3 regions of the Shinella sp. WSC3-e genome follow, and region 1 is predicted to be linked to each of the others. Evidence: riboswitches for the same ligand, from Rfam matches in the RefSeq annotation. Region 1 holds a riboswitch; each other region holds the start of a gene.

Region 1 (3,265 bases):
CCGAGGAAGCCGAAAAACGCGCCGAGGAAGCGGCCGCCGCCGAACGGGCTGCGCAGGCGAACGACACCGCCGCCCGCGAAAACGAAGCGCAGGACGCGGACACGAAGAACCGCGGCCTTGCCGTCGAGCGCGCCGACGATGCGGCGAAACGCGAGGAGGAGACCTTCCAGAAGGCCGTGCTCGACGGTTCGGAAAAGGCCTTCCGCGCCTATCTCGATGCATATCCGGACGGCCGTTTCGTCGCCGATGCGCGCGAGCGCCTTGCGGCGCTGGCAGACACGGCCCGGCAGGCGGCCAAGCCGAAGCAGGAAAGCGAAACGGCCACCGTGGAGACTGAGCGGAAGGCCGAGCAGCCGGTCGTCGACCGCCGCGAGGCCTATATGGATCGTTCGACCCGCGTGCAGGCGCAGCGCTGGCTGAGCATGCTCGGCTTCAACACCTATGGCGTCGACGGCGTTTTCGGTTCGCGCACCCGCGCCGCGATCGCCGCCTGGCAGGGGGCGTCCGGCTACCGTGCCGACGGTTACCTCTCCCGCCAGCAGTACCGCGCCCTCCGGCAGGCCGCGCAATATGCCGAGGCCCGGCAGAATCGCCAGCGCCGCTACCAGCAGGACTACGACGTGCTCGAAGGCCCGGTCGACGGCTATTACGAGCGCTACTACCGCGACGACGGCTATTACAATGGCGGCGGTGGCGTGGTGATCATCCCCGGCTATTGAGATCGCGACGGCCGGACGGCGGTTTCAGCACAGGTGATGACGCTGCCGGTCGATTGACTTCCCAGGGGCGGAAGCATAATCATCCGGGATATTGGATGGTTCCCGGATCCGGAAACGGATCGGGGAGTAAATGGGAATGTGACGCGGCGGACCCAACCAGGGCGCTGCAATCACGGCCGACCCCGCGACTGTAGAGTGGCGAGGGACGCCCATCCGGACGGGAGGATCTGCGCGGAACGGGGCAATGGTGCCTTCGACCCGCGCCGTGACAACCAGCCGGAAAAGCCACTGGGTGGCATCGCGATCAGCAGGGGTTGGACGCCTCTTTCTCTACGAATCGTCCGCCTTTTCGCGATGCCGGAGCCTGGGAAGGCGAGGGCGACCCGCAGGCGTTTTTCAACGCCGGACGCTGCGAGCCAGGAGACCTGCCAGCCAATGCGAAGGACATTTCGTCCGACCTGGGGAGGTTTCCCCGCCGCCTGCACGGAGGTTGTCATGGCTGTTTCGACTACGTCTTCTGTTACCCTTTCCGCCAACGACCGTCTCGTCGCCGGCGTTTTCGCTCTCCTGCTCGGCGCCTTCCTGGTGTTCGGCGCGGGCCTTGCGAATTCCGCCGTGCTGCATGACACGGCCCACGATACGCGTCACTCCTACGGCTTTCCCTGCCACTAAGGAGTTTTCGACATGATCGTTCGTTATCTCCTGGCCGCCCTGGTGGCCGGGCTGTTCTCCGGCGTGCTGATGACGGCCGCCCAGGAGGCCCGGGTCGTTCCGCTCATCCTGCATGCCGAGGAATTCGAGGGCGGCGACGAAGCCGCGCCCGCCGCGGAAGGCACCACGCCCAGCACCGGTACGGAGGGCGCCGCACAGACGCAGGACCATTCCTCGCTCGGCGCCGTCATCCTGGACGTCGCCTCGGCGCTTTCGCCGGTTTCCGTCGCCTATGCCCATGAGGGCGAGGATCACGAGGAGGGCGGCATCATGTTCGGCATGAGCCGGTTCTCCGGCACGCTGCTCGCCAACCTCGTCACCGGCGCCGGCTTCGGCCTGCTGCTCGCCGGCTTCAGCCTCGTTTCCGGCCATCCGATCACGGTGGCGAACGGCGCGCTCTGGGGCGCGGCGGGGTGGCTTGCCGTGCACATGCTGCCGGCCATCGGCCTGCCGCCGGAGCTTCCGGGCTTCCCCGCCGCCGATCTCGGCGACCGCCAGGTCTGGTGGATCGCGACCGTCATCCTTTCGGCGGCCGGCCTCTACCTGTTGTTCCTCAAGCAGAACATCGTCGCCAAGGTCATCGGCATCGTTCTGATCGCGGCGCCGCAGGTCTATGGCGCGCCGCAGCCGGGCGACATCTCCAGCAACGTTCCGGCCGTGCTCGGCGCGGAATTCGCCGTCGCCGCCCTGGCCACGACCCTGTTCTTCTGGATCGTGCTCGGCCTCTCGCTCGGCTTTGCCAACGAGAAGATCGCCAAGGCTGCCTGACATGACATCGACATCGCCCGGAGCCGTCCTGGTTCTGGGCGGTGCGCGTTCCGGAAAATCCGCTTTTGCCGAGAGGCTGGTCGCCGAGACCGGCCTCTCGCGTCATTATATCGCCACCGGCCGCGCCTTCGACGACGAGATGCGCGCGCGCATCGCGCGGCACCGGGAGGATCGCGGCGACGGCTGGCAGACCCATGAGGAGCCGCTGGCGCTCGCCGCGCGCATAAGGGACGTGGCGCGGGCCGACCGGGCCGTGCTCGTCGACTGCCTGACGCTGTGGGTGACGAACCTGATGCTGGAAGAGCGGGACATCGCCGCCGAATCCTCCAGCCTCCTGGAGGCCATCCGGCAGGCGCCCGGCCGCATCGTCCTCGTCTCCAACGAGGTCGGCCTCGGCATCGTGCCTGACAATCGCATGGCGCGCGAATTCCGCGATCATGCCGGGCGGCTGCACCAGAAGGTCGCCGCCCTCGTGCCTGAAGTCTATTTTGTCGCGGCCGGACTGCCGCTGAAAATGAAGGGTTGAGCCATGCTGCAACAGAAGATCCCCGCCACCGTCATCACCGGCTTCCTCGGCGCGGGCAAGACGACGATGATCCGCAACCTCCTGCAGAATGCGGGCGGAAAACGCATCGCGCTCATCATCAACGAGTTCGGCGATCTCGGCGTGGACGGCGACGTGCTGAAGGGCTGCGGCGCGGAGGCCTGCAGTGAGGACGACATCATCGAGCTCACCAACGGCTGCATCTGCTGCACCGTCGCCGACGATTTCATCCCCACCATGACGAAGCTCCTGGAGCGGGAGAACCGTCCGGACCACATCGTCATCGAGACCTCGGGCCTTGCCCTGCCGCAGCCGCTCGTCGCGGCCTTCAACTGGCCCGAGATCAAGACGCAGGTGACGGTCGACGGCGTCATCACCGTGGTCGACAGCGCCGCCGTCGCCGCCGGCCGTTTTGCCGACGACCACGACAAGGTGGATGCGCTGCGTGTCGAAGACGAGAACCTCGATCACGAGAGCCCGCTGGAAGAGCTTTTCGAGGACCAGCTCACCGCCGCCGACCTCA
Region 2 (3,265 bases), 1.6 Mb from region 1:
GCTTGCGGGCACAGGTGACGAAGGCGACATCGGACTGCGGGGCGCAATCCGACATCCAGCGCGTCATCGACATCATCGGCGTGACGCCGGAGCCGGCCGAGATGAAGAGGTATTTTTCGGCGGGATAGCGCACGAAGGAAAAGTCGCCGAGCGGGCCGAAGGCCTTCAGCCGCATGCCGGGGCGCAGGGTGTCGAACATCCAGCGCGTGCCGATCGAGTTCTTCTGCGCCTTCACCGTCACGGAAACGGAGAAGGGGCGCGAGGGCGTCGAGGAGAGCGTGTAGGTCCGCATCACGGGCTCGTCTTCCGACACCGGCAGTTCCAGCGTGACGAACTGGCCCGGCAGGTAGCGGAACCAGTTGTCGCGATCGGAGCGGAAGGTGAAGGTCATCACGTCCGATGTCTCCACCGTGGCGGCGATGCATTCCAGCATGTGCTGGCGATCGTTCCACGGATGAAGCTCGTCGAAGTGGCGGAAATGGCTGGCGATCGTCATGTCAGGCCACCCGCGAGAGCGGCTTCCTGCCGCCGTCGAGCCGGTCGATCATGAAATTCGTATACCATTCGACGAACTGCATGACGCCGCCCTCGTCCTCCGGCGAATAGGGGCCGGGCTGGTAGGCCGGCGAGCGGATGCCGAAGGCGTTTTCCTCGACGATCCGCCGGTCCTGATCGTTCGTCTCGGTCCAGACATGGGTGAGCTCGTCCAGACGATAGTCGACCCCCTCGACGGCGTCCTTGCTGACGAGCCATTTCGTCGTGACCTGCGTCAGTTCGGGACCGAGCGGCAGGACGCGGAAGGTGATGGCGTGATCGGCGAGCACATGGTTCCATGTCGTCGGATAGTGGAAGAGCAGCAGCGTGCCGATGTGGCTTTCCAGCACCTCATTGGATAGGGGGCGCTGGACGGCCCTGGCCCCGGACATGGTGTAGCTCTCGGCATCCTGGATGAGCGGCATGCGCGCGGCACGGAACTGGCCGGTCGGCGACATCCTGAATTCGCTCGGCAGGCCCGCCGCCTCGCACTTTTCCCAGTGCGCGGCGATGACCGGATCGTCCTTGGCGCCCTGTACGCCCGTCGCGGTCGGCGCCTCGGGGTAGGTGCGGCAGAGTTCGGGATGGTTGGCGGCGCAATGGTAGCACTCGCGGTTGTTCTCCCAGACGAGCTTCCAGTTGCCCTTCTCGACGATCGTGCTTTCGAAGGCGACCTTCGTCTCGCCGAGGCGATGGCGGCCGAGATAGGGCTCGACCGCTGCGCGGAACGGCGCGAAATCGGGGGCCTCGTCGGCCAGGCAGAGGAAGATGTAGCCGCCGACGGTCTCGCAGTGCACCCGTTTCAGGCCATGCTGGCTCTTGTCGAAATCCTCCGCCATGTGGCGGGCGAAGAGCAGCGAACCGTCCAGCTCGTAGGTCCACTGGTGGTAGGGACAGACGAGCTTGGCCGAGGAGCCCCTGTGCTGCGTGCAAACGCGCGAGCCGCGGTGGCGGCAGGAATTGTGCAGGGCGCGCACGGTGCCCGTGCGGTCGCGGGTGATGACCACGGGATAATCGCCGATCTGCACGGTAAAATAGTTGCCGGCCTTCGGGATCTCGCAGTCATGGCCGACGAACAGCCAGTCGCGGTACCAGATCGTCTCCAGGTCCAGCTTGTAATGGTCGGGGTCGATGTAGAAGGCCTGCTCGAGGCTATGGCCCTCGCGCCGGTTCTTGAGCTTGCGGAGCACGTCGCTGCGAATGTCCATGCCGGATCCTCGGATTGCAAATTGGGGATACGGCGCACGGAAGGAGACGGCGTCCGGGCGCAAGGCGCACGGACTGCACGCTTCCCGGCCGCCCGCCGCAGCCAGTCACGATCGTTGCCCAAGGCTGGTTTCCGGGCTGAGGAGCGTCCTTGCGAACCATCGCGGCGCCTTCCCGGACATCTTGTCCAGTGGCGTCCTGCCGCGTTTTCTCCAACACCGTTGCGGGGGCAGCGCCGGATTTCAACCGGCTTCCCAATTCTCCGCCTTTTCGGGCGGCACCTCGAGTGTCCTTATCTAAGCGCAAGAATCGGCGAATGACATGCCAGAAAGCGACATGCCATTCCGATTTGACGACAGGAGGAAAACAGCGGGAGCCCGAGTTTTCCTTCACAATATTGCATATATTTCAATCGATTATGCAAAATAAACGGGCACGCTGACCGCATTGGAGGCAGGCCGGTCGCCGGGCTGCCACATTTGCCATATTGCGACCCGACGCGCCAAAGGAAACGGGAGCGCCCCGGCAAGGAATGCTTAACGCGGTTTCCATAAACTTGCCCGCAGGGAAGCGCGAGGATGGAGTACCGGCGCGTGCAGCAAACCAAGTTCCGTTATTACGACGCGGTCGCCTACAAGCGTGCGAACCAGCCGAAGCCGGCGGTGCATACCGAATTCCTGCGCACCGGCCGCATCGACCGGAACCTCCCCTGGAGCCCGAGCGAGAAGCGTTACCTCACCTATCAGGAAGTGGCCGAGCGCACCGGCCGCAAGCTGGAAAATGCCGGCAACGTGACGCATGACCGCATCAACGGCTTCCACCAGTCGATCCGCTTTCCCAAGCTGATCTTCCACCGCACGCTCGCCCAGACGCCGCATCTCGGCTATTGCCACATCACCGTCGCCAATTCCCGCTTCGCGGAATTCGAGAACGTGCAATGGGCCTTCTACATGGCCAATTTCTTCGCCGAGATCGGCGAGGAGGAGCAGTTCTTCGCCGATATCTCGAAGACCGCGAAGCGCATGTACTTCGCCGTCGCCATCACGCCGGCCGAAGAGGAAGGCCGCCTGCAGATCGACCGCAAGGTGCGCGGCAACGGCGTGCTCTTCCGCACCGACGATCCCAAGCTCGCCATGAAGAACGTGCTGATGCTCGGCGCGCACAACGAGGCGCTGCGCAAGATCATCCGCGCGCTGTAGCCCCTTCCCCGCCGCGTCAGGTCCTTCCGGACGGCCGACAGATCATCCATTCCTTGCCGGCCGGGAAGGGTTGGGGCGAGGATGGCCTTGCGACAGCGCCCCTTGGCTTTTGCCGGAAAAGCCCTGTAAAGGAAGCCCGGACAAGGAAGGGCGACATGGCGGACATCGTGGATACGCGGACGGATGCGGAGGCGGCGCTGGCACGGGCCTGCGAGGCGCTCGGCCGGGGCGTGCCGGTCGCCATTCCCACCGAGACGGTCTACGGCCTTGCCGCCGACGCCACCAACCCGCTGGCCATCACCCGCATCTACGAGATGAAGGGCCGG
Region 3 (3,265 bases), on a different replicon from region 1:
GCGCCCCATCAGCGGCGCGACCGCCCTGCCGTCCTCGCTGCCGCTCTCCACACCCTCATAGAGCGCGTAGCGGAAGGCGTGGATCGCCTCGCGGCCTTCGCGCGAGGTCTGCCAGTGATTGCCCGAGCCGACCTCGATGCCGAGGGCGCAGGTGCGCTGCTCCATCGCGGCATTCATCGCCTCGATCATGTGCAGCGGCTGCTCCAGCGCATGGGTCTGCGAATATTCGGGGTGCGCGGGACCGCAATGATAGCATTCGACGTAGTTTTCGACGGCGAGCTTCCAGTTGGCGGCAACCGGGTAGCTTTCGCGGTGGGCAACCTTGGCGCTTCCCCAGCCATACTGGCCACAGGTCGCATGCAGGAGGTGCTCGACCTCGGAAAACGCCAGCGGCACCTCGGCGAAGGAGATGAAGATCAGGCCTTCCACGACGCGGACATGCAGCGTCTTCAGCCCATGGTCCTCCCGCCTGAAATCCTTCGGCATCAGGCGCGCGGCGCGCAGGCTGCCATCATTGCCATAGGTCCAGGCGTGATAGGGACAGACGAAGACCCGCGCATTGCCCTTCGGCTTCGTGCAGACCTCCGCGCCGCGATGGCGGCAGACATTGAGCATGGCATGGATCGAGCCACCCGGCGCGCGGGTGACGATGACCTGCTCGGTATCGATGCGGAAGACCTCGAAGTCGTTCACGTCGGGGATGACGCTCTCGTGGGCGATGCAGTGCCAGTGGCGCCGGAAGATGCGCTCCATGTCGCGCCGGTAGATTTCCGGATCATGGTAGAATGGGCGGGCGAGACCATGGCCCGGCCGGTGCCCGGCAACAAGCCGGTCGATGAAATCAGCAGTTTTGTCGATTAAGGCTTCCGCGGTCGTTACCATGCTCGTTTCCCATAAATACCGGCTTTTGATCAGTATTCAGGGATGGAAGAACTAAAACAAGATCAATGGCTTGCTCCTATTAATCGATAAAATCGATCACGACGTCAGGCGCCGGAGACGGTTTCATGTCGCGATTGGAGATTCCGCGATCTTGCCGCACACGGTGCACCTCCCTCGCGCATCCTCCGGCGGAAATGCCAAATCCGGCAATCGGATCATCGGGATGCGATAGATCGGCCGAAGAATAGATCGCCCGTTCCGGGCTGGCAGACGGGCCGACGGAGCCGGGCCGGGCTTCCTGAATGCGTCATCGTGGTGGGTGGGTGACCGGCATCCGCGATCCGCCATGGCCGGGGCGTGCTCGAAGATCATCGGCGCCTTTCGGGAATCGGGCCGAGGCCGGCAGGCCGGTTGACAGCACCGACCGAGGCTGTAGGTTCACCGCGTCATGGTTCTCCTGCCGTCGGCAGGAGCTAAGAGGGAATCCGGTGGAAGACCGGAGCTGTCCCGCAACTGTAAGCGGTGAGCCTTTCGCCCACGATGTCACTGGCAGAGATGCCGGGAAGACGGGCCGAAGGCCTCGACCCGCAAGCCAGGAGACCTGCCTGACATCGTGTGATTCCGTGGTCGGGGTGTGCCGCAGGAATGACGGCTGTCACCGCAGGCGCTGTGAGAGAAACCCGTCATTTCGATGCCGCCTCGCAAATGAGGCAGCGTTGACGACCAAGAGCACCAGTCCTTCTTCGAGCCCCCCGGCGCCGGACGCCGTGCTGCTCCTTGCCAAGTCCGCCTTCGCCGCCGCACCGCACCAGGACATGCGGCGCCTCGCCACGCTCGCCGAGGGCCTCGCCGGCGCCCGGATCGTACGCTTCGCCTTCACCGAACAGGGCACGCCCTCGCTGCGCGAGGCCCTGCTCGATCTCGTCGAAGAAAATGCCGGCAGGATCCTTCTCGTCCCGCTGATGCTGCCGATGGAGCCGAGCTTTCACAACTGGCTGACGAAAACGCTGAAGCGCTGGCGGGCGGCCGATCCGCGTCCCTGGCCGTCGCTGTCGATTGCCGCAAGCCCTGCCTCCAGCACCGTCATGGCGCGCCTCATCGAAGACCTTGCCGGGACGTCGCAGGACCTGGATCTGTCCGCCCCTGCCCGGCCGGCCGCCGAAGGCTCGCTCGTGCCGGCGCAGAAGCGCCGCGTGCTCGTCTGCCAGGGCGGCCCCTGCAACTCGGCCGGCGCGGACGCCATCTGGGGACACCTGCGCAACCAGCAGGAGCGGCAGAAGCTGCGCGTGACCGGCGATGGCGTCATGACCGCCAAGTCCACCTGCCTCGGCCCCTGCAACCTCTCGCCCGTCCTGCAGGTCTTCCCGGAGGGGACCTATTACGGCGGCGTCACGGAAGAGGCCGTCGACCGGATCATTGCCGAACACCTCGTCGGCGGCCGGATCGTCGAGGCCTACGCCTATCACCCGACCGGCCGCAAGCAGCGGCTGCGCCATCTTCCCGAACAGACCTGAAGGAGAGACCATGTCTTCCAAAATCCTTTCGCGCCTTGCTGCGGCCTGGCTCGCCGCGATCGCCATAGGCGGCACAGGCCCGGCATCCGCCGCCGAGCCGCTGCATGTCGGCGCCACCTACATCACGAGCGGGCTGGACCCGGCCAAGGGGTCGAACGGTTGGGCGCTGGTCAGCCACGGCGTCGGCGAAAACCTCTTCACCGTCGACAAGGACGGACGGCTGGTGCCGGCGCTCGCCGAAAAGGCCGAGCGCACGGGCGACCTCACCTGGACCGTCACGCTGAAGCCGGACCGGTCGTTTTCCGATGGCTCGCCGGTGACGGCTGCCGCGCTCGCCGCCGGCTTCGACCACACCTTCGCCACCAACAAGGCCGCGCTCGCGACAGGCGGCAGGCTGACCTTCGAGGCCGCCGACGACCTGACGTTGAAGATCACCACGGAAAAGCCGGTCGCCTTCCTCCAGGCGCTCTTCGCCGAATGGCCGCTGATCGCCTACACGCTCGCCGACGACGGCAGCGCCGTCTTCACCGGCCCTTACCGGATCGCCGACTTCAAGGCCGATACGGCGCTGGCGCTGGAGCCGAACGCGCATTTCTCCGGCGCGCAAACGCGTTCCCCGGTGGAATTCCGCCGGTTCGGCGATGCCCAGAGCATGACGCTGGCGCTGGAATCGGGCGAGCTCGACCTCGCCTTCGGCCTGCCGTCCGAGGTGGTGGGCCGCCTGAAGGCCAATCCGGACCTGACGATCAAGTCCTTCCCGGTCGGCTACCAGTATCTCGCCTTCCTCAACACGGCTCGGCCGGCCCTGGCCGACGTGAAGGTGCGCCAGGCGCTCGACCTTGCCTTCGACCGCAGGGAGCTGGCCGCCG

The links. Region 1 has a riboswitch for cobalamin ahead of AABF56_RS09360 (CbtB domain-containing protein). Riboswitches for the same ligand answer to the same signal wherever they lie in the genome.
Region 2: linked by a shared signal. The riboswitch ahead of AABF56_RS01150 (aromatic ring-hydroxylating oxygenase subunit alpha) and the one ahead of AABF56_RS09360 (CbtB domain-containing protein) in region 1 are both predicted to bind cobalamin.
Region 3: linked by a shared signal. The riboswitch ahead of AABF56_RS28125 ((2Fe-2S) ferredoxin domain-containing protein) and the one ahead of AABF56_RS09360 (CbtB domain-containing protein) in region 1 are both predicted to bind cobalamin.

The regions. Positions count from the first base shown of each region.
Region 1 covers NZ_OZ000530.1:1,860,770-1,864,034, reverse strand. Annotated here, with positions in the region: gene AABF56_RS09365 (peptidoglycan-binding domain-containing protein) at 1-719, shown strand, start outside; cobalamin riboswitch at 799-1,166, shown strand; gene AABF56_RS09360 (CbtB domain-containing protein) at 1,215-1,391, shown strand; gene AABF56_RS09355 (CbtA family protein) at 1,404-2,198, shown strand; gene cobU (bifunctional adenosylcobinamide kinase/adenosylcobinamide-phosphate guanylyltransferase) at 2,200-2,724, shown strand; gene cobW (cobalamin biosynthesis protein CobW) at 2,728-3,265, shown strand, end outside.
Region 2 covers NZ_OZ000530.1:242,575-245,839, reverse strand. Annotated here, with positions in the region: gene AABF56_RS01155 (hybrid-cluster NAD(P)-dependent oxidoreductase) at 1-496, opposite strand, end outside; gene AABF56_RS01150 (aromatic ring-hydroxylating oxygenase subunit alpha) at 498-1,742, opposite strand; cobalamin riboswitch at 1,848-2,040, opposite strand; gene AABF56_RS01145 (DUF6656 family protein) at 2,334-2,939, shown strand; gene AABF56_RS01140 (L-threonylcarbamoyladenylate synthase) at 3,095-3,265, shown strand, end outside.
Region 3 covers NZ_OZ000532.1:305,115-308,379, forward strand. Annotated here, with positions in the region: gene AABF56_RS28120 (aromatic ring-hydroxylating oxygenase subunit alpha) at 1-882, opposite strand, end outside; cobalamin riboswitch at 1,314-1,505, shown strand; gene AABF56_RS28125 ((2Fe-2S) ferredoxin domain-containing protein) at 1,599-2,396, shown strand; gene AABF56_RS28130 (ABC transporter substrate-binding protein) at 2,407-3,265, shown strand, end outside.